Regions from separate parts of the Streptomyces sp. NPDC058469 genome, predicted to be linked through region 2. Evidence: riboswitches for the same ligand, from Rfam matches in the RefSeq annotation. Region 2 holds a riboswitch; each other region holds the start of a gene.
The links. A riboswitch is a leader RNA that binds a small molecule or an ion and turns the genes downstream of it on or off. The one in region 2 is predicted to bind cyclic di-AMP.
Positions count from the first base shown of each region.

Region 1: it holds a riboswitch for cyclic di-AMP, as region 2 does, so the genes downstream of both, ACFWP5_RS21460 (transglycosylase family protein) here and ACFWP5_RS35310 (M23 family metallopeptidase) in region 2, are expected to answer to the same signal.
Region 3: it holds a riboswitch for cyclic di-AMP, as region 2 does, so the genes downstream of both, ACFWP5_RS21235 (C40 family peptidase) here and ACFWP5_RS35310 (M23 family metallopeptidase) in region 2, are expected to answer to the same signal.
Region 4: it holds a riboswitch for cyclic di-AMP, as region 2 does, so the genes downstream of both, ACFWP5_RS40915 (peptidoglycan DD-metalloendopeptidase family protein) here and ACFWP5_RS35310 (M23 family metallopeptidase) in region 2, are expected to answer to the same signal.

Region 1 covers NZ_JBHXME010000048.1:11,721-19,167, reverse strand. The annotation lists gene ACFWP5_RS21485 (DUF1963 domain-containing protein) at 1-272, opposite strand, end outside; gene ACFWP5_RS21480 (exopolyphosphatase) at 400-1,386, opposite strand; gene ACFWP5_RS21475 (DUF501 domain-containing protein) at 1,383-1,913, opposite strand; gene ACFWP5_RS21470 (septum formation initiator family protein) at 1,949-2,425, opposite strand; gene eno (phosphopyruvate hydratase) at 2,544-3,830, opposite strand; gene ACFWP5_RS21460 (transglycosylase family protein) at 4,192-4,896, opposite strand; cyclic di-AMP (ydaO/yuaA leader) riboswitch at 4,900-5,082, opposite strand; gene ACFWP5_RS21455 (transglycosylase family protein) at 5,276-6,256, opposite strand; partial or broken gene ACFWP5_RS21450 (cytochrome P450) at 6,425-7,447, opposite strand, start outside.
Region 2 covers NZ_JBHXME010000110.1:8,075-15,521, reverse strand. The annotation lists gene ACFWP5_RS35325 (DNA topoisomerase (ATP-hydrolyzing) subunit A) at 1-2,127, opposite strand, end outside; gene ACFWP5_RS35320 (M16 family metallopeptidase) at 2,455-3,831, shown strand; gene ACFWP5_RS35315 (M16 family metallopeptidase) at 3,828-5,216, shown strand; cyclic di-AMP (ydaO/yuaA leader) riboswitch at 5,431-5,594, shown strand; gene ACFWP5_RS35310 (M23 family metallopeptidase) at 5,608-6,363, shown strand; gene ACFWP5_RS35305 (GntR family transcriptional regulator) at 6,552-7,247, shown strand.
Region 3 covers NZ_JBHXME010000047.1:22,970-30,416, forward strand. The annotation lists gene ACFWP5_RS21205 (adenosylmethionine--8-amino-7-oxononanoate transaminase) at 1-1,202, opposite strand, end outside; gene bioB (biotin synthase BioB) at 1,195-2,415, opposite strand; gene ACFWP5_RS21215 (8-amino-7-oxononanoate synthase) at 2,563-3,690, shown strand; gene ACFWP5_RS21220 (DUF397 domain-containing protein) at 3,731-3,955, opposite strand; gene ACFWP5_RS21225 (helix-turn-helix domain-containing protein) at 3,965-4,834, opposite strand; gene ACFWP5_RS21230 (ATP-binding protein) at 5,047-5,505, shown strand; gene ACFWP5_RS21235 (C40 family peptidase) at 5,591-6,064, opposite strand; cyclic di-AMP (ydaO/yuaA leader) riboswitch at 6,068-6,247, opposite strand; gene ACFWP5_RS21240 (hypothetical protein) at 6,587-6,895, opposite strand; gene ACFWP5_RS21245 (ATP-dependent Clp protease proteolytic subunit) at 6,903-7,447, opposite strand, start outside.
Region 4 covers NZ_JBHXME010000147.1:17,017-24,463, forward strand. The annotation lists gene ACFWP5_RS40905 (TetR/AcrR family transcriptional regulator) at 1-79, shown strand, start outside; gene ACFWP5_RS40910 (SGNH/GDSL hydrolase family protein) at 138-923, opposite strand; gene ACFWP5_RS40915 (peptidoglycan DD-metalloendopeptidase family protein) at 1,167-2,129, opposite strand; cyclic di-AMP (ydaO/yuaA leader) riboswitch at 2,134-2,296, opposite strand; gene ACFWP5_RS40920 (alpha-galactosidase) at 2,601-4,673, opposite strand; gene ACFWP5_RS40925 (tyrosine-protein phosphatase) at 4,843-5,640, shown strand; gene ACFWP5_RS40930 (DUF6126 family protein) at 5,668-5,793, opposite strand; gene ACFWP5_RS40935 (helix-turn-helix domain-containing protein) at 5,790-6,422, opposite strand; gene ACFWP5_RS40940 (aspartate aminotransferase family protein) at 6,535-7,447, opposite strand, start outside.

The DNA of each region.
Region 1 (7,447 bases), on a different contig from region 2:
CCCGCGCCGCTGTCGCTGCCGAACTGGGCGAGCGGGACCCGGCGTTCGGCCTCCCGGTCCAGGAGCGGATCGCACCAGGGGTGGCCGGGGCCGAGTTCCGCGTCCGCGATCTCGTACTCCACCGGGCCCTGGACGGGGACGGCATGACCGCCGAGCCGATGGCCGACGCGGTTGCGCAGACGCCCGAAAACCCGGCGGAACGAACGGAGTTGGGCGGCAGCCCCGGGGTTCCGGCCTGGTCGGTGTCCGTGGCTCGGCGCAGGCGTATGCACGGGCGTAGGAGTGCCGTCCAGCGCCCGGCGAGGTCGGTGGGCAGGTGGTCGGCCGCGAGGCGTACGTACCAGTCGTCCGTCATGACGTCCGTGGTCCGGTCTGCCACTGGCATCCGGGCCGTGGGCCCTAGTTGCCGCCCTCGGCCTCTTCCGCCACCTTGAAGGCGATGCCGTCCAGGATGTCGTGCTCGCTCACCACGACCTCCGTCGCGCCGACGCGTTCCATGATCGAGAGCAGTACGAGGGCGCCCGCGCCGATGACGTCGACGCGGCCCGGGTGCATGGAGGGGATGGCGGCGCGTTCGGCGTGGGTGGAGTTGAGCAGGGAGGTCGTGATCTCGCGGACACGGTCGTAGGAGACGCGGGAGTGGTGGATGGCGTCCGTGTCGTACTCGGGGAGGTTCTGGGCGATCGCCGAGACCGTGGTGACCGAACCGGCCAGGCCGACCAGGGTGCGGGCCTCGCGGAGCGGGACCGTCTGTTCGGCGAGGTCCAGGGCCGCCTCGATGTCCGCGCGCATCGCCGTGATCTGGTCGGCGGTGGGCGGGTCCGTGACCGCGCCGTCGCGGACCAGGTGGCGCTCGGTCATGCGGACGCAGCCGATGTCCACGGAGCGGGCAGCGCGGACGGCGTCGTCGCCGACCACGAACTCCGTCGAGCCGCCGCCGATGTCCACCACCAGGTAGGGCTTGGCGAGGTCGGCTCGGCCGGTCAGTTCCTTTGTCGCGCCCGTGAAGGAGAGTTCCGCCTCCTCGTCGCCGGAGATGACCTCCGGTTCGACGCCGAGGATGTCCAGGACCCCGCGCACGAAGTCGTCGCGGTTCGAGGCGTCGCGGGAGGCCGACGTGGCCACGAAGCGGAGGCGTTCCGCGCCGAGTTCCTTGATGATCGTGGCGTAGTCGCGGCAGGCCGCGAACGTGCGCTCCAGCGCCTCGGGGGCCAGCCGGCCGGTGCGGTCGACGCCCTGGCCGAGCCGCACGATCGTCATCCGCCGGTCCAGGTCCAGGAGTTCACCGGTCTGCCCCGTGCCGTAGGCACTATTGGACACAGCCACGTCGGCGACGAGGAGGCGGATCGAGTTCGTACCGCAGTCGACGGCGGCGACACGGGTCACTGGTCGTCCTCCTTCGTCACCGTCACGCACGGGCCCTTGCTCCACCACTCCGGCAGCATCGCGATCGCCTCGTCGCCGAGCGGGTTGACGCCCGGGCCCGCGGCCAGGGAGTGGCCCACCAGGACGTGCAGGCACTTCACGCGGTCCGGCATGCCGCCCGCGCTCGGGAAGCCCTCCAGGACCTCGATGGCGTCGCGGCGCGCGATGTAGTCCTCGTGCGCGGCGCGGTACGCGGCGGCGAGCGCCGGGTCCGTCTGCAGTCGCTCCGTCATCTCCTTCATGACGCCGTTCGCCTCAAGGGTGCCGATCGCTGAAGCAGCTCTCGGGCACGTGAGGTAGTACGTCGTCGGGAAGGGGGTGCCGTCGGGGAGGCGGGGGGCCGTCTCCACCACGTCCGGCTGTCCGCACGGGCAACGGTGCGCGATCGCGCGCAGGCCGCGCGGCGGACGCCCGAGCTGCTGCTTGAAGGCCTCGACGTCCGCGTCGGTGGGCTCGGTGCGCGGAGTGGACGGCGGGGGCTTTTCCATGACTGTCTTCAGGACGTCTTTCTATGGGTCAGTTCTCACTGGTCGGAGGCGTCGGACTTGTCCACGCCGTCCCAGACGTTCGCGTACCACGGGCGGTCGGCCGCCCCCAGTTCGGCGCGCGACTGCTTGGCCGCGTCCGGGTCGATCACGATGTAGCCCGTCTCCCCGGGCATCACGTAGTGCAGCCGCTGCCGGATCTGCTGCTCCGCGTACGAGTCGTCCTGCCAGCGCGCCTTGAGGTCGCGGAGCTGCTCGACGCGCGCCCGCGCCTGCTCCTGCTGCCGTTGGAGATCGGAGATCTCGGCGCGCTGGGAGACGTACTGCCTTATCGGGTAGGCGAGCGCCACGATCAGCGAGCACAGCACCAGGGCTAGGAGGGCCGCCCGGCCGGTGAGCCGGGAGCGGCGGGCCTGCCGCTTGGTCTGGGAGCGGTAGACACGGGCCGCCGTCTGCTCGCCGAGCAGCTTGAGCCTGGTCGCGGTGGAGAACCGGTCCCGGTCCTTCACGGCCATGTCCCGCCTCCCGTTCACACGTGCGTACGTCCCCGCACACGGTACGGGACCGGGTGCGGGGACGTACGTACGACTGGCTAAGGATTGACCCTGGTGGGGTCAGCCGGGTCAGACCGGGTCAGACCTTGAAGCGGGGGAACGCGCTGCGGCCCGCGTACTCGGCGGCGTCGTCGAGGATCTCCTCGATGCGGAGCAGCTGGTTGTACTTGGCGACGCGGTCCGAGCGGGCCGGGGCGCCGGTCTTGATCTGGCCGCAGTTCACCGCGACGGCGAGGTCGGCGATGGTGGTGTCCTCGGTCTCGCCGGAGCGGTGGGACATCATGCACTTGAAGCCGTTGCGCTGGGCCATCTCGACGGCGTCCAGGGTCTCGGTCAGCGAGCCGATCTGGTTCACCTTGACGAGCAGGGCGTTGGCGGTGCCCTCCTCGATGCCGCGGGCGAGGCGCTCGGGGTTGGTGACGAAGAGGTCGTCGCCGACGATCTGGACCTTGTCGCCGATGCGGTCGGTGATGACCTTCCAGCCGGCCCAGTCGTCCTCGTACAGCGGGTCCTCGATGGAGACGAGCGGGTACGCGGCGACGAGCTCCTCGTAGTACTCGGTCATCTCGGCGGCCGAGCGGGACTTGCCCTCGAACTCGTACTTGCCGTCCTTGTAGAACTCGGACGCGGCGACGTCGAGCGCGAGCGCGATCTGCTCGCCGGGGATGTAACCGGCCTGCTTGATGGCCTCGATGATGAGGTCGAGGGCGGCGCGGTTGGACTCCAGGTTCGGGGCGAAGCCGCCCTCGTCACCGAGGCCGGTGGACAGGCCCTTGGTCTTCAGCACCTTCTTGAGGGTGTGGTAGACCTCGGCGCCCCAGCGCAGCGCCTCGGAGAAGGACTCCGCGCCGATCGGGGCGATCATGAACTCCTGGATGTCCACGTTGGAGTCGGCGTGCGAGCCGCCGTTCAGGATGTTCATCATCGGAACGGGCAGCAGGTGCGCGTTCGGACCACCGAGGTAGCGGAAGAGGGGGAGGTCGCTGGCCTCGGACGCGGCGTGCGCGACGGCGAGGGAGACGCCGAGGATGGCGTTGGCGCCGAGCGAGCCCTTGTTGTCGGTGGCGTCCAGGTCGAACATCGCCTGGTCGATCAGGCGCTGCTCGGTGGCGTCGTAGCCGACGAGCTCCGGGCCGATCTGCTCGATGACGGCGAGGACGGCCTTCTCGACACCCTTGCCGCCGTAGCGGTTGGGGTCACCGTCACGCAGCTCGACGGCTTCGAAGGCACCCGTGGAGGCGCCGGACGGAACGGCGGCACGACCCGTGCTGCCGTCGTCGAGGCCGACCTCGACCTCGACCGTGGGGTTGCCTCGGGAGTCCAGGATTTCCCGGGCTACGACGACGTCGATGGACGGCACGAGCATCTCCTTCTTGGGATCTGACGCGGCTACGGCAGTACCGCAGCGGCTCTGCGAGACGAGCCTAACCGGCTCCGGGCGATTGGCCATCCGGTCGGCCGTCTGTTGGACAGAACCGAGAGTAAATTGTTTCCGAACGGAACAAAGAGTCGTCGCAAGCAGCGGGCCAAGTAACGGACAGCAAGCCGGGCGACGGACATGAAAAAACCCCGCCCCGGTGCGTACGGGGGAACACGCACCGGAGCGGGGAGCCCGTGGGGGACGGGGGTGACCCTCACGAGGTCTCCATGATGGACACCGCGGATGTGAGGGCGCTGTGGTTCAGCTACGAGCCGAGTGTCAGCGGCGCGGCGTCAGAGGCGCGCTGTCACTTCAGGTGGAGCTGCTGGCCCGGGTAGATGAAGTCGGCGTCGTCGACGATGTCCTTGTTCAGCTTGAACAGCTGCTGCCAGCCGCCCTTCACCTTGTGCTTCTCGGCGATGGAGCTGAGGGTGTCGCCCTTGACGACCTTGTACTCGCCGTCACCCTTCTTGACCTTCTTGCCGGTCGGGGTGGAGACGGTCTTCTTGGCGGCCGGGCGCTCGGCGGAGCGGGAGGCCGTCGTGTCGGACGTGGAGCGGTCGGTGGTGCCGCTGCTGCTCGACGAGCTGTTGCCGCTGCTGTTCGAGCTGGAGCTGGAGGAGCTGCCACCGGAGTAGGCGGCGCCCGACAGGCCGGTGCCGCAGGTGGGCCAGGCGCCCTTGCCCTGGGCGGCGAGAACCTTCTCGGCGACGGAGATCTGCTGGGACTTGGAGGCCTGGTTCGCGGTGGAGGCGTAGGCGGTGCCGCCGTACGCGGCCCACGTCGAGGCGGAGAACTGCAGGCCGCCGTAGTAGCCGTTACCGGTGTTGATGGACCAGTTGCCGCCGGACTCGCAGCTGGCGACCGTGTCCCACTCGGACGCGGTGGCGGCGGAGGCGTTGCCGACCGCCATGAGCGGGGCGGCTATGGCGACACCGGTGACGCCGGCGAGCGTGGCGACGCGGGTGGCCTTGGACGGGCGGCGGTGCTTGCCCTTGCCGGAAAACAGCATGGAAGATCCCCTCACCGACGCCTGCGAGGTGAGCTGTCGGGTTCGGGCCGTGTGAGTTGCCCGGCCGCGTCTCGTACGTCTCGTACGAGGCGCGACTTCACCCCTAGCCGGTTCCGGTCGTCTCTCAACCCCCGGGCCCGGCGCTTACCTTGGGTCCCCCGCTCCTGCCTACGGCGCTTTACGCGACGACTGTTCCCGGAGGCCGCTGGCAGGACTCGGCGTTGCGGCAACCGGATGCTCGTGGTGACGAGCGGCCTTGACCGTAGACAGGGAAGCCGCGGGATTTCAAAGACGATCAGGGCTTCTGAGACTCATCCCACACTTTCACCAAACCGGACATTCAACTCGAAGCGTGACGCGAACTCCCGCTGTTCTCTTGCTACTTTTCGCCCGTTTCCGTACCGACGTCCAAGGTCTGACCGGCGGCGATCTGGGTCGGATCGGCGCCTATCACCTTTTTGTTCTCGGCGTAGAGCGCACGCCATCCGCCGTCGAAGCCAAGGGAGTCGGCGATGGACGCGAGGGAGTCGCCGGCGCGGACGGTGTAGGTCTGCGGCGACACACTTTCCTCGGCACTGGCCCCGCGATGCTTCCCGGCACTCTGCTGACCGCTCGCCTGCACGCCGGAATCATCGAGCGCACCGGTGTCGACGAGGCTCCATTTGCCCACCGCCTGGGCCGGGTTGTCCGATTCGTCAATTTTCGGGGAAGCGACGACCGAGTCGTTACCGGACGAAGGAGTGGCGGACTTGTCGGACTTGGCGGAGTTGTCCGACGCGGTGGGCGAGGGGCTGGTCGACGAGTCGCCGCCGGAGTTACCGGACGAATCGGATGAATTCGAGTCCGTGACGCCGGAGTCGGACAACCCGGAGGAAGCGGATGAGTCGGACGAGTCAGAAGAACCGGAGCCGGAGTCGGACGAGTCGGTCGGGGTGGACGACGGGGAGTCACTCGCGAGGCCGGTGTCGACGTTCGTCGAACCCGAGGTCGTGGTGAGGCCGGAGAGCAGCGCGCAGGTGGTCCAGGCGGAGGTGCCCTTGTCGTCGAGGACCTTCTCGGCGACGGCTATCTGCTGGGAGCGGCTGGCCAGATCGGCGCTCGGGGCGTAGGCGAGGCCGCCGTACTTGTCCCATTCGTCCTGGGACATCTGCAGGCCGCCGTAATACCCGTTGCCGCTGTTCTCGCTCCAGGAGCCGCCGCTCTCGCAGTTGGCCACCCTGTCCCAGGTGGTGCCGTCGGCGGCGTTCGCGGAGGCGGCGCCCAGGAGCGGGATGGCGATGGCGGAGCCGGTCACGCCGGCCGCGACGAGCAGAGCCGGAGCCTGACGGGGGCGACGGTGACGACCGTTCCCGGAGAGCATGCGGAGGCCTTTCGCGTGACAGCGGGGGGAGCGCGCGGCGGGCGGTGCGGGGGTGGTGCGGGTCGCCGCGCTGGTAGGTGAACGTATCCACAGTCGATCACTTGTCACAAGTTAATGCCACGGAGATCACGTGAAGATCACAGAGTTGAAGAACTGTCACTTTCGGGTTTACGGGACCGGATTGCCTGTTCGGAGGTGCTCCGGGGTGAACTCCACAGGGAGGGTTCGCAGTCCGCGCATGATGAGGCCGCCGCGCCAGCGCAAGTCGGCCGGATCCGCGGCGAGTTGCAGGTCGGGGAGGCGGGTGAGGAGGGTGGCGAGCGCGGTCTGGCCCTCCAGGCGGGCGAGCGGGGCGCCGAGGCAGTAGTGGATGCCGTGGCCGTAGCCGAGGTGTTGATTGTCACGGCGTCCGAGATCGAGGACGTCTGGATCGGCGAACCGCTCCGGATCGCGGTCCGCGGCGGCCAGCACGACCAGCACGGGGTCGCCGGCCGCGATGTCCTGCCCGCCGAGGGTGAGGGGGCGGGTGGCGAAGCGCCAGGTGGCGAGCTCCACCGGGCCGTCGTAGCGCAGGAGTTCTTCTACGCCGGTTTCGAGCAGGCCGTGCTCCCCGGCGGCCAGGGACTTCTCCAGGCGGGCGCGCTGGTCGGGGTGGGTGAGGAGGGCGTAGGTGCCGTTGCCGATGAGATTGACGGTCGTCTCGAACCCCGCGAAGAGCAGGATGAAGGCCATCGCCGCGGCCTCGTTCTCGGTGAGGTGCTCGCCGTGGTCGGAGGCGCGGATGAGGCCGGAGATGAGGTCCTCGCCGGGGAGGGGGTCCGGGCTGTCGGGGAGTGCCTCGCGCTTGCGGTGGATGAGTTCGGCGAGATAGCCGCGCATCTTCTTGACGGACCGTGCGACTCCGCCGCGCGGGCCGCCGCCGTGCCGGATCATCATGCCCGCCCAGTCCCGGAAGTCGTCCTGGTCCTCGCGGGGGACGCCGAGCAGGTCGCAGATGGCGTAGATGGGGAGCGGGAAGGCGAAGTCGTGGATGAGGTCGGCGGAGCCGTCCGCGGCGAACCGGTCGATCAGATCGTTCGTCAACTCCTGCACCCGGGGCGCGAATTCGGCCACCCGCCGGGGTGTGAACGCCTTGCTGACCAGGCGTCGGAGGCGGGTGTGGTCCGGCGGGTCGATGTTCAGCAGATGCGT
Region 2 (7,447 bases):
GACCTTCGCGCCCTCGGTGAGTTTGATGCCCGCCATACCGCCGGCCGCGCGGCCCTGGGGGCGCACCTGGGAGGCCTGGTAGCGCAGCAGTTGCGCGTCGTCCGCGATGAAGACCAGGTCCTCGTCACCGGTGCGCAGCTCGACGGCGCCGACGATCCGGTCGCCGTCCTTGAGCGTGATGACCTCCAACTCCTCCTTGTTCGTGGGGTAGTCGGGGACCACGCGCTTGACGACGCCCTGCTCCGTGCCGATGGCCAGGCCCGGGGAGGACTCGTCGAGGGTCGTCAGGCAGATGACCGTCTCGCCCTCGTCCAGGGAGACGAACTCCGAGACCGGCGCGCCGCCGGAGAGGTTCGGCGCGGCGGCCGTCTCCGGGAGCTGGGGGAGGTCTACGACGTTGATACGCAGCAGGCGGCCGGTCGAGGTGACCGCGCCCAGCTCGCCGCGGGCGGTCGCCGGGACCGCCGAGACGATCACGTCGTGCTTGGTGCGCCGGGCCTCGGCGTCCTCCGGGAAGGGCTCGCCGTTCGCCGTACGGGCCAGCAGACCCGTCGAGGAGAGCAGTACACGGCACGGGTCGTCGGCGACCTGAAGCGGCACGGTGGCGGTGGGGGCACCCGCCGACTCCAGCAGGACCGTACGCCGGTCGGTGCCGAACTTCTTTGCCACCGCGGCCAGTTCGGTGGAGACCAGCTTGCGCAGCTCGGTGTCCGACTCCAGGATGCGGGTCAGCTCCGCGATCTCCGCCCGGAGGCGCTCCATCTCCGACTCCAGCTCGATCCGGTCGAACCGGGTCAGGCGGCGCAGCGGCGTGTCCAGGATGTACTGCGTCTGGATGTCGCTCAGCGAGAAGCGCTCCATCAGACTCTGCTTCGCCTGCGCGGAGTTGTCGCTGGAGCGGATGATCCGGATGACCTCATCGATGTCGATGAGCGCCGTGAGCAGGCCCTCCACCAGGTGGAGGCGGTCGCGCCGCTTGGTGCGGCGGAACTCGCTGCGTCGCCGTACGACGTTGAAGCGGTGGTCGAGATAGACCTCCAGGAGTTCCTTGAGGCCCAGCGTGAGGGGCTGGCCGTCGACCAGTGCCACGTTGTTGATGCCGAAGGTCTCCTCCATCGGCGTCAACTTGTAGAGCTGCTCCAGGACCGCTTCCGGTACGAAGCCGTTCTTGATCTCGATGACCAGGCGCAGGCCGTGCGCGCGGTCGGTGAGGTCCTTGACGTCGGCGATGCCCTGGAGCTTCTTCGCGCCGACCAGGTCCTTGATCTTGGCGATCACCTTCTCCGGGCCTACGGAGAAGGGCAGTTCGGTGACGATCAGGCCCTTGCGGCGCGCTGTCACGTTGTCCACGGCGACCGTGGCGCGGATCTTGAAGGTGCCGCGGCCCGTCTCGTAGGCGTCCCGGATGCCGGTGAGGCCGACGATCCGGCCGCCCGTGGGCAGGTCGGGGCCGGGGACGTGCCGCATCAGGGTGTCCAGATCCGCGTTCGGATAGCGGATCAAGTGGCGGGCGGCCGCGATGACTTCGCCGAGGTTGTGCGGCGGCATGTTGGTGGCCATGCCGACGGCGATGCCCGACGAGCCGTTCACCAGGAGGTTCGGGAAGGCGGCGGGCAGGGCCACCGGCTCCTGCTCCTGGCCGTCGTAGTTCGGGGTGAAGTCGACCGTGTCCTCGTCGATCGACTCGGTCATCAGGTTGGCCGCTTCGGACGGCCGGCACTCGGTGTACCGCATGGCGGCCGGCGGGTCGTCGTTGCCCAGCGAGCCGAAGTTGCCGTGGCCGTCGGCCAGCGGCACGCGCATGGAGAAGGGCTGGGCCATGCGCACCAGGGCGTCGTAGATCGACGCGTCCCCGTGCGGGTGCAGCTTGCCCATGACCTCGCCCACGACACGCGCGCACTTCACATAGCCGCGGTCGGGGCGCAGGCCCATCTCGTCCATCTGGTAGACGATCCGTCGGTGGACCGGCTTCAGGCCGTCCCGGGCGTCCGGCAGGGCTCGGGAGTAGATGACCGAGTACGCGTACTCAAGGTAGGAGCCCTGCATCTCGTCGACGACGTCGATGTCGAGGATCCGCTCCTCGAACGAGTCGTCGGGCGGCGGGGTCTTCGTGCTGCGGCGGGCCATCGCTGCCGGCTCCTCTTTTCTGGTCGCTCGCCTGGGGGTCGCTCCCCTTCGGCTCACTCTTGCTGAAGCGTGAACGGGGTCTTGACGTGAACCATTGTGGACCGCGGCACTGACAACGCGGACCAGGACCCGGCGTTGCCCGCTCGGGTCCGTCGCCGGCGGCTGCCGCGTGAGTCCACGTGTGCGACTGCCCGCAGGCTACGCGATCTCGCTCTGGGCGTACGTCCGCCGGGAACTTCGCCGACGGTCCGCACGCTTGCATACAGTGGCGGGACGAGCAGGATTTCTGCGGTTCCAGCCAGAGAATCCGCGATCGAAGGGACGTACATGCCCATGGGTCACACGGCCACCGCCGAGGCAGGGTCCGGCGGTCTGACAGCGACCGAACACCGCTTGGCCAACGGTCTGCGAGTGGTCCTCTCCGAGGACCAACTGACCCCGGTCGCGGCGGTGTGCCTCTGGTACGACGTCGGTTCCCGCCACGAGGTCAAGGGGCGTACCGGCCTGGCTCACCTCTTCGAGCACCTGATGTTCCAGGGCTCCGGACAGGTGAAGGGCAACGGACACTTCGAACTGGTGCAGGGCGCGGGCGGTTCGCTCAACGGCACCACCAGTTTCGAGCGGACGAACTACTTCGAGACCATGCCCACCCACCAGTTGGAGCTCGCGCTCTGGCTGGAGGCCGACCGGATGGGCTCACTGCTGGCCGCCCTGGACGAGGAGTCCATGGAGAACCAGCGGGACGTCGTCAAGAACGAGCGCCGCCAGCGCTACGACAACGTGCCCTACGGGACGGCGTTCGAGAAGCTGACCGCCCTCGCCTACCCGGAGGGCCACCCGTACCACCACACGCCCATCGGCTCGATGGCGGACCTGGACGCGGCCACCCTGGAGGACGCGCGCGCGTTCTTCCGCACCTACTACGCGCCCAACAACGCGGTCCTGTCCGTGGTCGGCGACATCGACCCCGAGCAGACGCTCGCCTGGATCGAGAAGTACTTCGGGTCCATCGCGTCGCACGACGGCAAGCCCGAGCCCCGCGACGGCACGCTGCCCGAGGTGATCGGCGGGCAACTGCGCGAGGTCGTCGAGGACGAGGTCCCGGCCCGCGCCCTGATGTGCGCGTACCGCCTGCCGAACGACGGCACGCGCGCGTCCGACGCGGCCGACCTCGCCCTCACCATCCTCGGCGGCGGCGAGTCCTCGCTCCTCTACAACCGCCTTGTACGGCGCGACCGTACGGCCGTGGCGGCCGGCTTCGGACTGCTGAGGCTCGCCGGAGCACCCTCCCTGGGGTGGCTGGACGTCAAGACGTCCGGTGACGTCGAGGTGCCGGTCATCGAGGCCGCCATCGACGAGGAGCTCGCCCGGTTCGCCGAGGAGGGCCCCACGGCCGAGGAAATGGAGCGCGCCCAGGCCCAGTTGGAGCGCGAGTGGCTGGACCGTCTCGGCACGGTCGCGGGCCGCGCCGACGAACTGTGCAGGTACGCCGTCCTGTTCGGCGACCCGCAGCTCGCCCTGACCGCCGTACAGCGCGTCCTGGACGTGACGGCGGAGGAGGTGCAGGAGGTCGCCAAGGCCCGCCTGCGCCCCGACAACCGCGCGGTGCTCGTCTACGAGCCCATCGCGGACGAGGACGACGAAGACGAAGACGACGAAGCAGAGGCCGCGGCCACCGACGAGAACGAGGAGGCGGCCAAGTGACCGAGCTCGCCACGATGGAATTCCACCCGCAGCCCCAGGCCGGCGAGGCCAGGCCGTGGGCCTTCCCGGCCCCGGAGCGCGGGACCCTCGGCAACGGCCTGACCGTGCTGCGCTGCCACCGCCCCGGCCAGCAGGTCGTCGCCGTCGAGGTGCTCCTGGACGCGCCCCTGGACGCCGAACCGGCCGGCCTGGACGGTGTCGCCACGATCACCGCGCGGGCCTTCTCCGAGGGAACCGACAAGCACTCCGCCGAGGAGTTCGCCGCCGAGCTGGAGCGCTCCGGCGCCACCCTCGACGCGCACGCCGACCACCCCGGACTGCGCCTGAGCCTGGAGGTCCCGGCCTCGCGCCTGGCCAAGGGCCTCGGTCTGCTGTCGGACGCGCTGCGGGCGCCCGCCTTCGCGGACAGCGAGGTCGAGCGGCTGGTCCGCAACCGCCTCGACGAGATCCCGCACGAGACGGCCAACCCGTCCCGCCGCGCGGCCAAGGAGCTCTCCAAGGAGCTGTTCCCGGCGACCTCGCGCATGTCGCGCCCGCGCCAGGGCACCGAGGAGACCGTCCAGAAGATCGACTCCGGGGCCGTACGCGCCTTCTACGACCGGCACGTGCGCCCCGCGACGGCCACCGTCGTGGTCGTCGGCGACCTCACCGGCATCGACCTGGACACGCTGCTCGCCGAGACCCTGGGCTCGTGGACGGGCTCCTCCGCCCAGCCGCGTCCCGTGCCGCCGGTGACCGCCGACGACACCGGGCGCGTCGTGATCGTGCACCGTCCCGGCGCCGTCCAGACGCAGCTGCTCATCGGCCGCGTCGGAGCCGACCGGCACGACCGCGTGTGGCCGGCCCAGGTGCTCGGCACATACTGCCTCGGCGGCACCCTCACCTCCCGCCTGGACCGCGTCCTGCGCGAGGAGAAGGGCTACACCTACGGTGTGCGGGCGTTCGGCCAGGTGCTGCGTTCGGCACCCGACGGCACGGGCGCCTCGATGCTCGCCATCAGCGGCTCCGTGGACACCCCGAACACCGGTCCCGCCCTGGACGACCTGTGGACGGTGCTCCGCAAGCTCGCCGAGGGCGGACTCACCGACGCCGAGCGGGACATCGCCGTACAGAACCTCGTCGGGGTGGCGCCGCTCAAGTACGAGACCGCCGCGGCCGTCGCGAGCACGCTGGCCGACCAGGTCGAGCAGCACCTGCCCGACGACTACCAGGCGACGCTGTATCAGCAGCTCGCCGCGACCGGCACCGTGGAGGCCACCGCGGCGGTCGTCAACGCCTTCCCGGTGGACCGTCTGGTGACGATCCTCGTCGGCGACGCGGAGCAGATCAAGGAGCCCGTGGAGGCTCTCGGCATCGGCGAAGTGACCGTCGTCCCGGCCGAGTAGACGACGTGTAGAGAGCCGAGCAGCGGCACGCGCGCGTGGGGGCCCTGGTGACTGAAGCGTCACCAGGGCCCCCTATTGTCCGAATTGGGGGAGAGGTTGCCTGTCTGCCCTGTGGCATGCGCAACAAAAACCGTGATCCGTTTGGGGATTGAAAGTTGCCCCCCTTAGCGTCGGTCCGGCTGTCCGTCAGGCACCGCGCCGCACTCGTGGCACCGGACAGCCATCGCCGAGTCCCCGTACGGCGCGAGCCAGGGGAGCCGGGGACCCACAAGAGTCCCTGGGGTGAATCGGACGCCCGCGCGCGTAGCGAGGGGGTCCGTAGGAGACCTTCCTGCTCCGAACCCGTCAGCTAACCCGGTAGGCGAGAAGGAAGGAAAGGACCAGCCACTTCATGGCGTTCACCCGCGCCACCGGGAAGCACCGTCGCCCGAGCCGGACCCACCGCACCACCGTTCGTGTCGCGAGTGTCGCGGCCCTCACCACCACCGGCGTCGTCGGCACCCTCGCGAGCGCCCCCGCGTTCGCCGCGGAGCCCGCCGTAGAACAGACCGGTCTCACCCCCGTCATCGCCATGGGCGACGCCGTCGCCGAGAAGATCGACGCCCAGGCCGCCGCCCAGCAGCAGGCCGCGGCCGAGCAGGCCGCCAAGGAGGAGGCCCGCGCCAAGGCCGCCGCACTGGCCAAGGCGGAGCGCGAGGCCGAGGTACGCGCCGCCCGCGCCGCCGAGCGCAAGAAGCTCAACACCTTCGTCGCGCCGGTCACCGGCTCGTACGTCTCCACCGGCTACAAGACCGGCGGTTCCCTGTGGTCCTCCGGTGCCCACACGGGCATCGACTTCCACGCCTCGACCGGCACCTCCGTGCACGCGGTGGGCTCCGGCACCGTCGTCGAGGCCGGCTGGGGCGGCTCGTACGGCAATCAGGTCGTGATCAAGATGGCCGACGGCATGTACACCATGTACGGCCACCTGTCGTCCATCGGTGTCTCCGTCGGCCAGACGGTCACCCCGGGCGAGCAGATCGGCCTCTCCGGGGCGACCGGCAACGTCACCGGACCGCACCTCCACTTCGAGGCCCGCACGACCGCCGAGTACGGCTCCGACGTCGACCCCGTCGCCTACCTCCGCCAGCACGGCGTGAACGTCTGACGACTCAGCGCCGCACTTCCCGAAGCCCTGGCCCGCCCGGCCGGGGCTTTCGGTGTTTCCGGAGCCCTCCTGTCCAAAAAATATCCATGGATTCCGGCCCGCCATCGGAAATTCCCGCTCATTGCAATAGAGTCACGGAACACACGTCAATCGTCGACGTTTCACGGGGATTAAGGCGGAGGTCGGACATGCGTATTCCGGCGCACTCGGTATGCACGGCGATCCGGGACGACATCGTCGCCGGTGTCTACGAGCGCGGCAGCCGGCTCACGGAGGAACTCCTCGCGCGCCGGTACGGGGTCTCGCGCGTCCCCGTCCGGGAGGCCCTGCGCACGCTGGAGGCCGAGGGGTTCGTCGTGACCCGGCGGCACGCGGGCGCGTGCGTCGCGGAACCGACCGAGCAGGAGGCCGCCGACCTGCTGGAGATGCGGATGCTGCTGGAGCCGCTCGGTGCCTCGCGGGCCGCCCAGCGGCGCACCGAGGCCCACCTCAAGGTGCTGCGCGGCCTCGTCAGGCTGGGCCAGGAGCGCGCCAGGCGGGGCAACAGCGAGGATCTGCGCTCCCTGGGCAGCTGGTTCCACGAGACGCTGGCACAGGCCTCCGGGAGCCCCGCGCTGACCTCGATGCTGACCCAGCTGCGGCACAAGATCGCCTGGATGTACGCGGTGGACGCACCGGCCAACCCCGTCGAGTCCTGGGCCGAGCACGGGGCCATCGTGGACGCCGTGGCCCGCGGCGACGGTGAGCGCGCGCGGGCGATCACCGCCCTGCACACCGAGCGCGCGGGCACCGCGCACCGGCTGCGCTTTCCCGGCGGCGCGAACGGAACGGACCGTGTGAGGACTTCGCAACCTCCCGTAAACATGTCGGGCCTGCGGCATTAACACGGGCGCCGTATACAAAGAGGTGTAATTCGCGGGGGATTATTTCCGCTGCCCGTAAGTGGGAAATGCGAAAGGCTCGCCCGGTAATTCGGACGAGCCCTTCAAGGTTGCGGTACATCGGTTTTGCGGCGAAAGCACCGCAACCATCAATTGAGGAACCCCGACGGAGCGCAACCACCTCCGCGAGAGCGGCGCCGGCT
Region 3 (7,447 bases), on a different contig from region 2:
TCGCGGAACGGCCGTAGCCACACGCCCTCGCGTACGGCCGCGTCCGTGGCGGCCTTCATGTCCACGGCGTGGTCGAGTTGGACCACGCCGATGGCGCCGAGGACGCGGACGTCCCGGACGCCGGGGAGCTGTGCCGCCGGGGCCAGGCCCTCCCGCAGTCCCGCCTCGATGCGCTTGACCTCCGTCAACCAGTCCTGGTTCAGCAGGAGTTCGATCGAGGCGCAGGCCACGGCCGCCGCCAGCGGGTTGCCCATGAAGGTCGGGCCGTGGGCCAGGACCGGTACCTCGCCCCGCGAGATGCCTTCGGCCACGGCCGACGTGCACAGTGTCGCCGCCATCGTCATGTAGCCGCCGGTCAGCGCCTTGCCCACGCACATCACGTCCGGCGTCACCGCCGCGTGCTCCGCCGCGAAGAGCGCGCCCGTGCGGCCGAAACCCGTCGCGATCTCGTCGAACACCAGCAGCACGTCGTGCGCGTCGCACGCCTCGCGCAGCACCCGCAGATACGCGGGGGAGTGGAACCGCATCCCGCCCGCACCCTGCACCACCGGTTCCACGATCACCGCGGCCAGTTCGTGCGCGTGCCGCTCGATCAACTCGTGCAGATGGTCGGCGTACGACTCCTCGTACTCCGTCGGCGGCGCGTCTGCGAACACCTGCCGGGGGAGTACCCCCGACCACAGTTCGTGCATCCCGCCCTCGGGGTCGCACACCGACATCGGCTGCCAGGTGTCACCGTGGTAGCCGCCGCGCCAGGTCAGCAGGCGCTGTTTCGCCGGGCGGCCCAGCGAGCGCCAGTACTGCAGGCACATCTTCACCGCGACCTCGACCGACACCGAGCCCGAGTCGGCGAGGAAGACGTGTTCCAGGCCGTCGGGAGACATGTCGACAAGGAGCTTCGCCAGGCGTACGGCGGGCTCGTGGGTGAGCCCGCCGAACATGACGTGGCTCATCCGGCCGAGCTGCTCGTGCGCGGCCTCGTTGAGCACGGGGTGGTTGTAGCCGTGGATCGCCGACCACCAGGACGACATCCCGTCGACCAACTCGCCCCCGCTGTCCGCCAGTCGGAGCCGTACCCCGCTGGCCGACTCCACGACGAGCGGTTCCTGCCGGCCCGGCATCGGACCGTAGGGATGCCAGACGTGCCGCCGGTCCAGCTCCAGCAGCTCCGGGACGGGCAGGCGGCCGATCGGGTCAGGCATTGGGCGCGAGATCCGTTCCGGCACCTCGACGGCGTACGGAGACCAGATCCCGACGCACCTCGTCGACCTGCGGCACGGGCGCGGACGTAGACGTGGGAGCGGAACTGGAGCCGCAGACTCCGGCGCCCTCGTGCCCACCGCACCCAGCGCCCTCGTGCGATCCGCACCCGGCACCTTCGTGCGATCCGCACCCGCCCGCCGCCACAGCCGCCCGGTGCTCCGGCAGCGTCACCTCGCCCGCGCCCTCCACCTCGAAGCCCGCGTCCGCGATCATCTCCAGGTCGGCGTGGCCGGACTGGCCCTCGCTGGTGAGGTAGTCGCCGAGGAAGATCGAGTTGGCGAGGTTCAGGGCGAGGGGCTGCATCGTGCGCAGGTGGACCTCACGGCCGCCCGCGATGCGTACCTCGACGTCCGGGCAGACGAAGCGGACCATCGCGAGGATGCGCAGACAGCGCTGCGGGGTGAGGTGCCACTCCGCAGCGAGCGGGGTGCCCTCCATCGGGATCAGGAAGTTCACCGGCACCGAGTCGGGGTCGAGGTCGCGGAGCGAGAAGACGACGTCGACCAGGTCCTCGTCGCTCTCACCCATGCCGGCGATCAGGCCGGAGCAGGCGGACAGGCCGGCCGCGTGCGCCTTCTGCACGGTGTCGACCCGGTCGGCGTACGTGTGGGTGGTCGTGATGTCCCCGTACGTCGACTCGGACGTGTTGAGGTTGTGGTTGTAGGCGTCAGCGCCGGCCTCGCGCAGCCGGTCCGCCTGGCCGTCGGAGAGGAGGCCGAGGCAGGCGCACACCTCGACGCCCTCGTTCTGGTCCTTGATCGCCTTGATGGTGCCCGCGACCCGGTCCACGTCCCGGTCCGTCGGACCCCGGCCCGAGGCCACCAGGCAGACGCGCTTGGCGCCACCCGCCACTCCGGCCGCCGCGGCCTTCGAGGCAGCGTCGGGTTTCAGCCACGTGTATTTCAGGATCTCGGCCTTGGAGCCGAGCCGCTGCGAGCAGTACGAGCAGTCCTCGGGGCACAGGCCGGACTTGAGGTTGACGAGATAGTTGAGCTTCACCCGTCGGCCGAACCAGTGCCGGCGCACCTTTCCGGCCGCGGCCACGACATCCAGCAGGTCGTCGTCGGTGGTGGCGAGGACGGCGAGTGCTTCCGCGCGGGTCGGCAGCTCGCGCCGAAGCCCCTTGTCCACGAGCGTGTTCAGCAGGTCCATGAGGTCCGATCCTGTCCTACGGGACCGCCCGCGGCCAAGGAGAGATTGAACAAGAGACAGGGTTCGACGTGTGGGTATTGCCACACCCTGGGCGGCTGGTCGTCCGATTAGTGTCTGTGCACTGCCTACAAAAGCCCGGGAGGAACCATGGCGTTCGGCTGGATCGACGAGCAGGCGGAGCAGCGCCGTCGCGCCGGGCTCGTACGGACCCTGCGTCCCCGTCCCGCCGACTCGCCGCTCCTCGATCTCGCGAGCAACGACTACCTGGGTCTGGCCCATCACCCCGAGGTCGTCGAAGGGGCCGCGGCGGCGGCGCGGACCTGGGGCGGGGGGTCGACCGGGTCGCGGCTCGTCACCGGTACGACCGAACTGCATGCCCAACTGGAGCGCGAGCTGGCCGAGTTCTGCGGGTTCGAGGCGGCCCTCGTCTTCTCCTCCGGCTACGCGGCCAACCTTGCCGCGGTCACCACGCTCGCGCCGCACGGCTCGCTGATCGTCTCCGACGCGGGCAACCACGCCTCCCTGATCGACGGCTGCCGGCTGGCGCGGGGCGCGACGCAGGTCGTAGGACACGCGGATCCGGAAGGGGTGAGCAAGGCGCTGCGGACGCACGACGGGCAGGCCGTCGTCGTGTCCGACTCGGTGTTCTCCGTGGACGGGGACGCGGCGCCCGTGGGCGCGCTCGCCGAGGCGTGCCGGGAGTTCGGGGCGGGGCTGCTGCTCGACGACGCGCACGGGCTCGGGGTGCTGGGCGACGGGGGGCGTGGGGCGCCGTTCGCGGCGGGGCTCGCGGGGGGTGAGGACGTGGTCGTGACGGTGACGTTGTCCAAGTCTCTGGGCAGTCAGGGCGGTGCCGTGCTCGGGCCGGCGCGGGTGATCGACCATCTGGTCAACGCGGCGCGGACGTTCATTTTCGACACGGGACTGGCGCCTGCTGCCACGGGTGCGGCGCTCGCGGCGCTCACCCTGCTGCGGCGCGAGCCCGAGCGGGCCGCACGGGCGCGCGCCGTGGCGGGTGACCTGCACGCACGGCTGACCGCCGCGGGTCTGGAAGCGGTACGTCCGGACGCCGCCGTGGTCTCGGTGCGTGCGCCGTCCCCGGAGGCGGCCGTGCAATGGGCGGCCGACTGCCGTACGGCAGGGCTGGCCGTGGGCTGCTTCCGTCCTCCTTCCGTGCCCGACGGCATCTCACGGCTCAGGCTGACCGCCCGAGCGGACCTCTCCGGGGCCGAGATCGAACGCGCTGTACGTGTGATCGGCGAGACGCGACCATGAGTCGGCGTGACACGGTCGTGAGTCGCGATGGGCGGACCGATCAGTGGAACGCGGTGAGGAAGCCCGTCCAGCTCGCGGGGGAGAAGAGCAGGGCGGGTCCTTGCGGGTCCTTCGAGTCGCGTACGGCGAGCAGCCCCGCGCGGGGGCCTGTGTGCGGACGTGCCGCCTCGACGCAGTTGTTCGCTCCCGTGCTGTAGCTGCTGCGCAGCCACCGCACACCGGACAGATCAGTACTGGAAGGTACGTTCCGAGGCAGTGCAGACATGGTGCCTCCTTACGCGCCGTCACCTATCCCGGCGATGTAATCCAACGAATCCTCGGGCGAAAGGGCGTGGAACTGAAGGGTGCTGAAGGCCTCGCTGTAGGCCTCTAGGTCTTCTTTCCGTTCGAGGTAGAGGCTACTCGTCAAGTGGTCGAGAACAACCACGTCCAGATCAGAAGTGCTCGGAAAGGAGAAGATAACGAAAGGGCCGGTGATGCCGATGTGCGCTCCTGCGGCGAACGGCAGTACCTGAAGCCTCACTTGGGGCAGGTGGGCCGCCTCCACGAGCCGGTCCAGCTGACGTGCCATCACACCGGGCCCGCCGATCTCCCGCCGCAACACCGCCTCGTCGAGGACCACGCTCAGGGCCAGCGGCGGATCCGCGCGCAGCACGTCCTGCCGGGCCAGCCGCACCTGTACCAGCGCGTCGAGCCGCTCGGGGCCGTCGTTGTCGAGGCCTCCCACGGCGGCCCGGGTCACCGCCCGGGCGTACTCGGGCGTCTGCAGCAGTCCGGGGACGACCGAGGTCTCCAGGTTGCGGATCGTGCTGGCCTGTGACTCCAGGCTGATGAAGTCCCGGTAGGCGGGCGGCAGTACACCGCGATAGGCGTGCCACCAGTGGTGCCGGCCGCCACCGTCGTCGGAGCCCGCCAGCACGAGCAGCATGTCCCGAAGTTGTGGGTCGCCGACCTGGTAGGCGTCCAGGAGTAACCGGACGTCGGGCGGTTTCACGCCGCTCGCGCCGGTCTCGATGCGGCTCACCTTCGACTGATGCCAGCCGACCAGCCGGGCCGCCTCACCGCTGGTGAGCCCCGCTTCAGCGCGCAACGCGCGCAGTTCCGCGCCCAGTTTCCGGCGGCGCACCGCGGGACCGTACTGCATGGGTTTCTCCTTACTCCTTCCGAGCCGCCCAAATACGGTCTGAGGTGGCAGAGTTCACCGCTTCGAGCGACAGATATATGCATATCTTGGTGGATCGCCACCGTTACCGACGCGGTAATGGCAGTCTGGCGAAGAAGCACCAGTCCGGGACCGTACTCGAACCATCCGCTCCGTGTCGGACACCGGTCCCGCGGGAAAGGGACGACCGCGCCATGGCAGACCATCTGGAAGCATCCGTCACTCTGCCGAGCGATCCCGCCTCGGTCTCCACCGCCCGCACCTACGTCGTCGGGACCCTGGTGGAATGGGGACTTCCGGCGGACACGGAGGTCGCCGACACCATCCGCCTCATCGTCTCCGAACTCGCCACCAACGCCGTACAGCACACCTTCGGGCAGTCACCCACGTTCACGGTGGACATCCAGCTGGAGCGTGACGAACGGCTGCGCATCGGGGTCACCGACAGCCATCCCCGCTTCCCGAAACGCCTGCCGGCCGCTGTCCAGCAGGACAACGGCCGGGGCATGGTGATCATCCGCTGGCTGACCGCGGAGTGCGGCGGCAAACTCAAGGTCCGGCCCACCCTGGAGGGCGGCAAGACGGTCTCCATCGAGGTGCCCTGGACCGTACCGGCCCGGCCGGTGACCGCCGGGGGCCAGCAGGAGCCGTAGAACGATGTTCCGAACGTCCCTGGACACCCGAGGGGGTTGCGGCCTGTCAGGTGGCCGCCACCCCCTCGGGAGATTCGGACAGGCCCTAACTGACCCGGCCGTACCAGACGCTCTTGGTCCAGATCTTCTGCAGCCGCACCACGTCCCCGGTCTTCGGGGCGTGCCAGATCTTTCCCTTCCCGGCGTAGATGCCGACGTGGTAGACGCTGGAGCCCGAGTGGAAGAACACGAGGTCCCCGGCCTTGCGGCCCTTGGCCGAGACGTGGTGGGTCTTGTTGTACTGCTGGGCCGCCGTACGGGGCAGTTTCTTGCCCGCCTTCTTGTACGAGTACAGCGTGAGCCCGGAGCAGTCGAAGCGGCCCGGTCCGGTGGCCCCGTACCTGTACGGGGCGCCCTTCTTGGACGCCGCGACCTGGAGTGCCTTCGTCGCGGGTGTCGCGGCCGCGGCGTCGGATGCGACGCCCGGTATCACGACGGAGCCGCCCACGGCGGCGATGGCGAAGGCCGAGGCCGTACCGGCCCTGACCATCAGCGACGGGACACGATTGAGCGCAGTCATGCGCAACCCTTCGTCAGCCGCCTGTGAAGGATGACCTGTCGGATTCGGGCTGGCGAAGTTGCCCGGCCGCTGACGCGGCTTCACCCCAAGGGCTGCTCGACCCGGTCATGGCGTGACCGTCCCGGCGACCCGTCGTGCCTGGGTCCTCCACTCCTGCCGATGCAATCCTGTCGACCTGTCATCCGGGCGGCGGCAGGACTCGGCGTCCGCCCGGATCGCCCCGCCGCTGCGGCGGGGTCTTGTCGTCAGACAGGGATCTTCACCTATGAATGTCCGAAAAGCCCAACGCAACCGGGGATTTGTGGGGTTACTCACCACTCACCCGTTCGGGTGGACACCCCCGTGTTCGAACGGGTGTCGAGGGGCGCGCGGCCCTCGGACCAGCACCGGAACACCTCATGCGGCCCTCGGGCTACGCGTGTTGCGCAAGCCGGACGGGTCCACGGACGGAGGAGCGACTACGCCGATCGGGGGTACGCCGTTCGGCCCGTTTCGCCGCCGCCCGGGACGGCTCCGACTCCCTCAACTGTCGGAGGGCGAGGGGAGGGTGACGCGGGCCGTGCGGCGCTCCCCGTCCAGCACGCGCAGCGCCCGCGCCAGCGTGGGGGCGTGCAGCTCGGTCTCGCCCCGCTGGTGCATCAGCGCCAGCGCGTCCCGCAGCTCGGTGGCCTTGGCCACGAGCGCCTGAGCGGCCCTCAGCCCACGGTAGGTGTCCCCGTGATGCGCCGGGTTGATACGGCCCAGCAGGTCGGCCACGTCCAGATAACGGTCGATCAACTCGCCCTCGGCGCGCGTCAGTGTGGGCAGCGGCGGCAGCTCCGGCGGCAGCATCGCCGGCTCACTCCCCGCCCGGCTCGGTGAGCGAGGTCTTGCGGGTGGACACGACGCGGTCCACCAGCCCGTATTCCAGGGCCTGTTGGGCATCCATGATCCGGTCCCGCTCGATGTCCGCGCTCACCTGCTCGACCGTCCGGCCCGTGTGCAGGGCGAGCAGCGCCTCCAGTTGGGACCGGGTGCGCGCCAACTCCTCGGCCTGGATGGTGAGATCACTCGTCTGACCCTGGATCGGCTCCGGCAGTGAGGGCTGGTGGATCACCACTCGCGCACCCGGCAGCGCGGACCGCTTGCCCGGCGTGCCCGCGGCCAGCAGCACCGCCGCGGACGAGCCGGCCTGACCCAGGCAGATCGTCTCCACGTCACAGGTGACGAACCGCAGGGTGTCGTAGATCGCCGACATCGCGGTGAACGAGCCGCCGGGCGAGTTGATGTACAGCGAGATGTCCCGGTCCGGTGCCTGGTACTCCAGGTGCATGAACTGGGCCATCACGTCGTTCGCCGAGATGTCGTCGATCGGCGTCCCGAGGAAGACGATCCGCTCCTCCA
Region 4 (7,447 bases), on a different contig from region 2:
TGGACACTCAGTCCAGTTCGTCGGCCGTGTCGTCGATGAGCGAGACCAGCCGACCTCGCCGGGACGTGCGACGACGTAGAACCCCCGGCGCGGCGGCCGTACCCGTCACCCTGTGACCCCGTAACCCACTCACCCCGTCAGGCCACCCAGTCGATCCGCATCTTGATGTCGTCCGGCGAGAGCGCGCCCTTCGCCTCCGCATGGTCCCCCGAGGACTCGCCCCGCAGCCGGCGCCCGATCCACGGGACCAGGTACTCGCGCGCCCAGTGCACGTCGTCGCGCCGGACGTCGAGCGTGCCGCGCGGCGGCAGTGGCGGCCAGGCCTGGTCCGGGTCGGCCGGGACCTCGACGCCGAGGACCTGGCCGGCGCGGAGCGCCACGCGCGTGTGCCCCTCGGGAGAGAGGTGGAGCCGGTCGCCGTCCCAGGCCCGCCGGTCCTGGACCGTCTTGAGGGACCACAGGTCGAGCACCGGGCAGCCGTAGCGGTCGGCGATGGCCCGCACATGTCCGTTGTAGGTGGCGATCTTGCCGCGCAGATGCTTGAGCACGGGCACGCCGCGGGTGTCGAAGCCGGTCGTCACCATGACGGTGCCGACTGCGGCGGTGAGGTCGGCGACCGCGCGTTCGAAGCGCTCGGCGACCTCGTCGGGGTCGGTGCCCGGACGGATGATGTCGTTGCCGCCCGCGGCCAGGGAGACCAGGTCGGGCCCGATCTCCTTGGCCCTGGTGAGCTGGTCGGCCACGATCTGGTCGAGCAGTTTCCCGCGCACGGCCAGGTTGGTGTACTCGAAGTCGCCCTCGGGCCGCCGGTCCGCGAGCAGTACCGCGAACCGGTCGGCCCAGCCGACCATCGCCCCGTCGGGCCCGGGGTCGCCGACGCCCTCGGTGAAGCTGTCCCCCACCGCCACGTACGACCCGATCACTGATCTGTTGCCACTCTTCGAATCGTTAGCCACGGCAACCATAATTCACCCTGGAGTGTGACCTACGCGATCGTAATATGGGGTTGACGGACGGTGAGATAAGCCACTTGTAAAGAGTTGTCCAAAGTCGGAATAACTCCCTGACCAGGGGCGTTGGCGCCGGAACTGCCATATACCGAAGGCCGGACCCGGGGATCAGGGTCCGGCCTTCGGTGACATGGGGCAGGCGTCGGGAGCCAGCTGTCAGCCGACGGTGACGCCGTGCGAGCGGAGGTAGGCGACCGGGTCCACGTCCGAGCCGTAGTACGGCGTGGTCCGGATCTCGAAGTGCAGGTGCGGGCCGGTCACGTTGCCGGTCGCGCCGGAGAGGCCTATCTGCTGACCCTCGGTCACGGTCTGGCCGGCCGAGACGGACAGCTGCGACATGTGGGCGTACTGCGAGTACTCGCCGTCCGCGTGCCGGATCACGACCTCGTTGCCGTAGGCGCCGTCGTAGGCCGCCGAGACGACCGTGCCCGCGGCGATCGCCTTGATGGTCGTACCGGTCGGCACGACGAAGTCGACACCGGTGTGGTAGCCGCTGGACCACATGCTGCCCGCGACGCGATAGCCGGTGCCGATGGTGGCGCCGGTCACGGGGAGGGCGTAACCCGTGGAGGTGCTGGTGCTGTCATCGCTCTGCGTGGCCGAGGTGCTCTTCGACGCGGAAGACGAGGAAGAGGAAGAGGAAGACGACGAGGAGGACGAAGAAGACGAAGAACCGGAGGACTTGGACGACTTCGTCGTGTCCGTCCCGCTCGACCCGCCCGTCGAGGCCTTCTCACCGAGGGAGAGCTTCAGGCCCGCGTGGATCAGCGACGGATCGCCGCCGATGGCCTCGCGGTTGTCCTGGTAGATCTTCTTCCAACCGCCGGTGACGTCCTGCTCCTCGGCGATCTTCGCGAGCCAGTCGCCCGACCGTACCGAATACGTCTTTACGCCCGACGCCTTCGAGACGGTCTTCGCAGTGGCCTTCTCCGTGACCGTCTTCTCGGTCGTCGGAACGGACTGAACTGCCTTTTCCGGAGCGGAAGTCGTGGTCGCGGCATGGGCGCCGGTGGCCCCCATGAGCGGAAGGGCGAGCGCGGCGCCGCCCGTTCCGGCTACGGCCATCGAGCGGGTGAAGCGCTGGGACTTCGGGCGGCGGTGCTTACCCTTCGCGGGCATGACGAATTCCTCTCCGGCGCCTGCGGGGTGAGCTGTCGGGTGCGGGCTGGAGATGCCCGGCCGCGCGCTGGTCGCGGCTTAACCCCAAGCCCGTTCCGGAGACCGGAACAGGCGTCTTACCTGTGGGTCCCCCGCTCCTGCCGCATACGGGTGGGTGTGTGCGGAGTCCGGTCGGCGGCAGGATTGGGCGTCCGTCCGGATTGGTGGCGAACGTAAGCGAGGAAGACGCAAAGGGACAAGCAGGAGGTTCCACGGATTTGCGTTTCTTGTGATCCCCTGTGGGAATTCACAGTCACCCTCCGTGAATTCCCCCGGCACTCAACCCCTCAATTCCCCCGTAAAAGCACGTCAATTACGTGAACATGACGAACGACGCACGGTCACGAATATGACGCTGCTCACGTACGCAACTCTCAGGTTCCTTTCTTCCAGAGCGAGTTGGAACTAAGGCTGCAATTGGGGACAGAAGGCTCAGATGCGGCGCAGACGGAGAACCGTCGCATCAAGGTCACCGCGCAGGCCAGTCCGCAGCCCATGGTGCAACAGGACGGCACCCCGGTGGACTTCGCCCGTTTCGAGGCATTCGTACGACGCTGTCGGGTCGAGTCCGCGCAGTCGGAGCGCCGGTACGGGCTCGCCGTAGTGCTGCGCCTGGAGCAGGGCGAGGACGACGGTCTCGTCGCCGCGTACGTACTGCACGGCGCTGAGTCCGCCCCGCGGCGGGCGCAGCCGGTGGAGGTCGCCGTGCTGGACGAGCGGCCGGATCTCCTTGTAGAGGTCCACCCACTGCCGGGCCTCGGCGAGTTCCTCCTCGGTCCACTCCGAGAGGTCGCCGCCGACGCCGAGCACCCCGGCCATGGCGCTCACGAACCGGAAACGCAGGCTGCTGACCCGGCCGTTGAGCTGGGTGTTCGGGCTGTCGGTGACCCAGGCGGCCATCACGCGCGCGGGGTGGATCTGGCTGAAGCCGTGCTGGATGGCGAGCCGGTCGAGCGGGTCGGTGTTGTCCGAGGTCCACACCTGGTCCGTGCGGCTCATGATGCCGAGGTCGATCCGCCCGCCGCCGCCGGAGCAGGACTCGAAGGCCACACCCGGGTGGGCCGCCCGCAACCGGTCGAACAGGGCGTACAACGCGCGCACATGGTCCACCCAGAGGCGCTGTGGATAGGCGTCACCGGGCCACCCGGCGTCCGTGAAGCAGCGGTTGAAGTCCCACTTCACGTAGTCGATCGGGGCGCTGGAGAGAAGCCCGTCGAGCTGCTCCCAGAGGTACTCCTGGACGTCCTCGCGAGCCAGGTTCAGCACGAGCTGATTGCGGAACTCCGTCCGCTTTCGCCCCTCCTGGTACTGCACCCAGTCCGGGTGCGCGCGGTACAGGTCGCTGTCCGCGTTGACCATCTCGGGCTCGACCCAGATGCCGAACTGCATGCCCAGCGCGTGCACACGGTCGGCGAGCGGCTTGAGGCCGGCGGGAAAGCGGTCCGGGTTGGGGGTCCAGTCACCGAGCCCGGCACGGTCGCTGGTGCGCTTCCCGAACCAGCCGTCGTCGACCACGAACAGCTCGACCCCGGCCGCCGCCGCGCGCTGCGCGAGCACCTCCTGCTGCTCTTCGGAGATGTCGAACTGGGTGGCCTCCCAGGAGTTGTAGAGCACCGGCCGGTCCTGGTCCGCGTCCGGGATGACGTACGTCCGCTGGTACGTGTGCCAGGTGCGGCTGGCGCCGCCGAAGCCGGCGTCGCTCCACAGGCCGGCGAAGACGGGGGTCGTGAAGGACTCCCCCGCTTCGAGGAGCAGCAGCCCGGAGTCGTCGTACCCGGCGCCGCCGGTGATCTGCACGCGCGCGTCCGGGAGTTGGGCCACGGCGATCCGCCAGGACCCCGACCAGCCGAGGGCGCAGCCGTAGACCTCGCCGCGCTCCTCGGTCGCGTCGGTGTCGAGGGCGACCCAGGGAAGGTGCTGGTGCCCGGTGTGGCCGCGCCGGCTGCCGATGACCTTCTCACCGTAGGTGAGCTCGGACCGCACCAGCCGCGACTCGGCGGCCCACCGCCCGTGCAACTGCGACAGCTGCCATCCCTCCCGCTCGGGCAGCGTCCACACGGCGGAGTCGGCCCGCAGCAGCTCCAGTGCCTCGTCCCCGTCGTTGTCAAGGCTCGTCCAGCGCTCTACGACGTCGCCGCGTGTCCGGTAGTGCAGCGTGATCGCCAGTCCGGTGTCCCGGAAGCGGAGCCGCAGCTCGTCGCCCTCGGTGTCGTACCGCTCGAAGGTCCATTCCGTGCCGCGGCGCTCGGGTGTGCGCACGGACAGGGCGGGCCGTGCGAAGCGGGGGCCGCCCTCGACGGGGTACTCCTCGCGGCCGTCGAGCGGGGACTCGAAGGAGGAGCCGACCGGCAGCGGGCGCGCGGCGAGCTCCTCGGCGTCGGCGAGTGCGATCGCGGGGCCCCAGTGCAGATGGAGCAGCTCGTCGTCCTCGGTGAGATGGACGGCGTAGCTGCTCGTGGGTCCCGACAGCACCCACGTACGGCCGTTCTCGGCGATCTCCAGCATCAGACCCCTCACAGATTCGAACAAGTCCACTCAAGCAGCAACATCATCAATGGCTCGGGCCTGCGAGGCAACGCCTGTGGACAACTCATGGCCTGTGGAATCGATGTCGTATCGTCGAGAACGTGCCCGCCGGTGAGCCGCGTCGTCGGGCCGAGTGGGAGGAGTCCTCGTGACGCAGCAGATTCCGTCGACCGAGCCGGAGTTGTCCGGAGTGCGCAATTTCCGGGACGTGGGCGGACTTCCGACGGTGGACGGACGGCGGGTGCGGCACGGGGTGCTGTTCCGCAGCGGCCACCTCGCGCACGCGACCGAGGAGGACGCCGCGTTCCTCGACTCGCTGGGCCTGCACACGATCTTCGACTTCCGCAACGCGTCGGACCAGAAGCTGGAGGGCCCCGACGTCGAGCTGCCCGGCGTGCGCAATGTGAATCTGCCGCTGACCGACCCGGCGGACGGCTCCGAGTTCTGGAAGATGGTCCGCGACGGCGAGATGGAGCAGCTGCGCGAGATTCTCGGCGGCAGCAAGGGCGCGGACCGGATGATCGTGTCGTACCGCACGATCGTCACGGAGCGCACAGCCGAGCACTCCCAGGTGCTGCACGCGCTCGCGGAGGACAGTGTCCCCGCACTGATGCACTGCGCGGCGGGCAAGGACCGCGCGGGCCTGTCGATAGCCGTGACGCTCCTCGCCCTGGGCGTGGAGCGCGAGGCGATCGTGACCGACTACCTGGAGTCGAACGCGAAGCACCGCCGCTACAAGGTGCGCCGCAGCAGTTCCTCCGCCGCGGCCTACTCCCCCGAAGTGATGGAACTCCTCAGTCCCCTCTTCGACGCCCGCGCCGAGTATCTGACGGCGGCCTTCGAGACCGTCGAGGAGACCTGGGGCGGTGTGGACGCCTATCTGGAGCGGGGGCTGGGGATCACCCCGGAGATCCGGGAGCGGCTGCGCGAGCGCCTGCTCGACTGAACCGACTCAACCGGCCGCCGCGGCGGGCTACTTGGCGCCCACGGAGAACAGCAGGTAGATGAAGGCCGCGAACAGGTGGCCGGCGGCGATGTAGATGATGAGCCGTACCCACAGGGCGCGCGGGAACTTGTCCTCGATGTTGTTGCCGCTCATGGCGTCTCTCCGGTGATCGGGCCCAGGCACAGGGTGGCCGTGGGGCTCTGCAGCAGGGTGTGGACGAACAGGACCTCGACGCCGTCCTCGTCGGCGGCGGCGAGGCGGTGCGGGGTGAGCGAGTCGAAGTGCGCGCTGTCGCCCGGCGCCAGGATGTGCGCGGTGTCGCCGAGGCGCAGGCGCAGCCGGCCCGTGAGGACGTAGAGCCACTCCTCGCCGGGGTGCACCCGCACGATGTCGCCCTGGGAGCCGTGCGGGATGCGTACACGCAGCGACTGCATCCCGCGGCCGGGGGCGCCGGCCTGCCAGTAGGTCCAGCCGCCCGCCCGGGTCGGTTCCATGTCGGCGGCGCGTACGACGGCGTCCCGGTCGGTGACCGTCTCGCCGAGCAGATCCGAGACTGTCGTACCGTAGATGCGGGCGAGCGCGAGCAGCATCGGCAGCGAGGGCTGGCGCAGCCCGGTCTCCAGACGCGAGAGATGGGCGGGCGAGAGCCCGGCCGAGCGGGCGGCGACCTCCAGGGTGAGGGAGGCGCGGCGGCGCAGGGCGCGGAGCTGTGGTGCGACGGTGGCCGGCAGGTCTTCGACCGGCCCGGCCGACGGTTCCGGCTCGGTCTCGGGAGAGCTCATGCTCTCCATTCAGCCGCAGGCTTGCCCCCGAGGCAAATCTCTTGCCTCGGGGGCAAAAACCTGCGGCGCCCACCCACGACGTCAAGCAGAAACCCCTACCGGTTGGCCACCCCTACCGGTTCGCCACCGCCTGCTTCACGAGCGTCTTGCTGAAGTCCCACATCAGCCCGCCGCCGCTGTGCGCGTCGTCCATCACAGCGGTGAAGGCGTCCACGAACCGGTCCACCTCACGCTCGCCGATGATCAGCGGCGGGATGAGCTTGATGACCTCCAGGTGGTCGCCGGAGACCTGGGTGAGGATCCGGTGCCGCTGGAGCAGCGGTACAACCACCATCTGCGCGAACAGGCCCTTGCGCGCGGCCTGCAGCATGGTCCAACGGCTGCGCAGCTTCAGCGACTTGGGCCTGCCGAACTCGATGCCGATCATCAGGCCCCGGCCGCGGACGTCGGCGAGCAGCTCGTACTTGTCGACCAGCGCGGCGAGCCGGTTCTTCAACTGGTCCCCGGTGGCACGGGCGTTGGCGACGACCTGCTCGTTCTCCATGACGGACAGGACGGCTAGGCCGGCGGCCATGGCCTGCGCGTTGGATCCGAAGCTCGCCGAGTGGACCAGCACCCGGTCCATGGACGAGTAGACCTTCTTGAAGATCCAGTCCTTGCCGAGGGTCGCGCCGACCGGCACATAGCCGCCGGACAACGCCTTGGCCACACACACCAGGTCCGGCTCCACGCCCTCCTCGTGCTGGTAGGCGTAGAAGTCACCGGTCCGACCGAGACCCGTCTGCACCTCGTCCGCGATGAGCAACGCCTTGTGCTGGTGCAGGAGTTCCTGCGCGGCGCGCAGATAGCCGGGCGGGGCCTCGTGGACGCCCTTGCCCTGGATCGGCTCGACGACGAGGGCGGCCACGTCGCCCTTCTTCAACTCCCGTGCCAGGGCGTCGAGATCGCCGAGCGGCACGGCTGTGTCGGGCAGCAGCGGGGCGAAGCCGTCCCGGAAGCCGTCCTCGCCGTTGACCGAGAGCGAG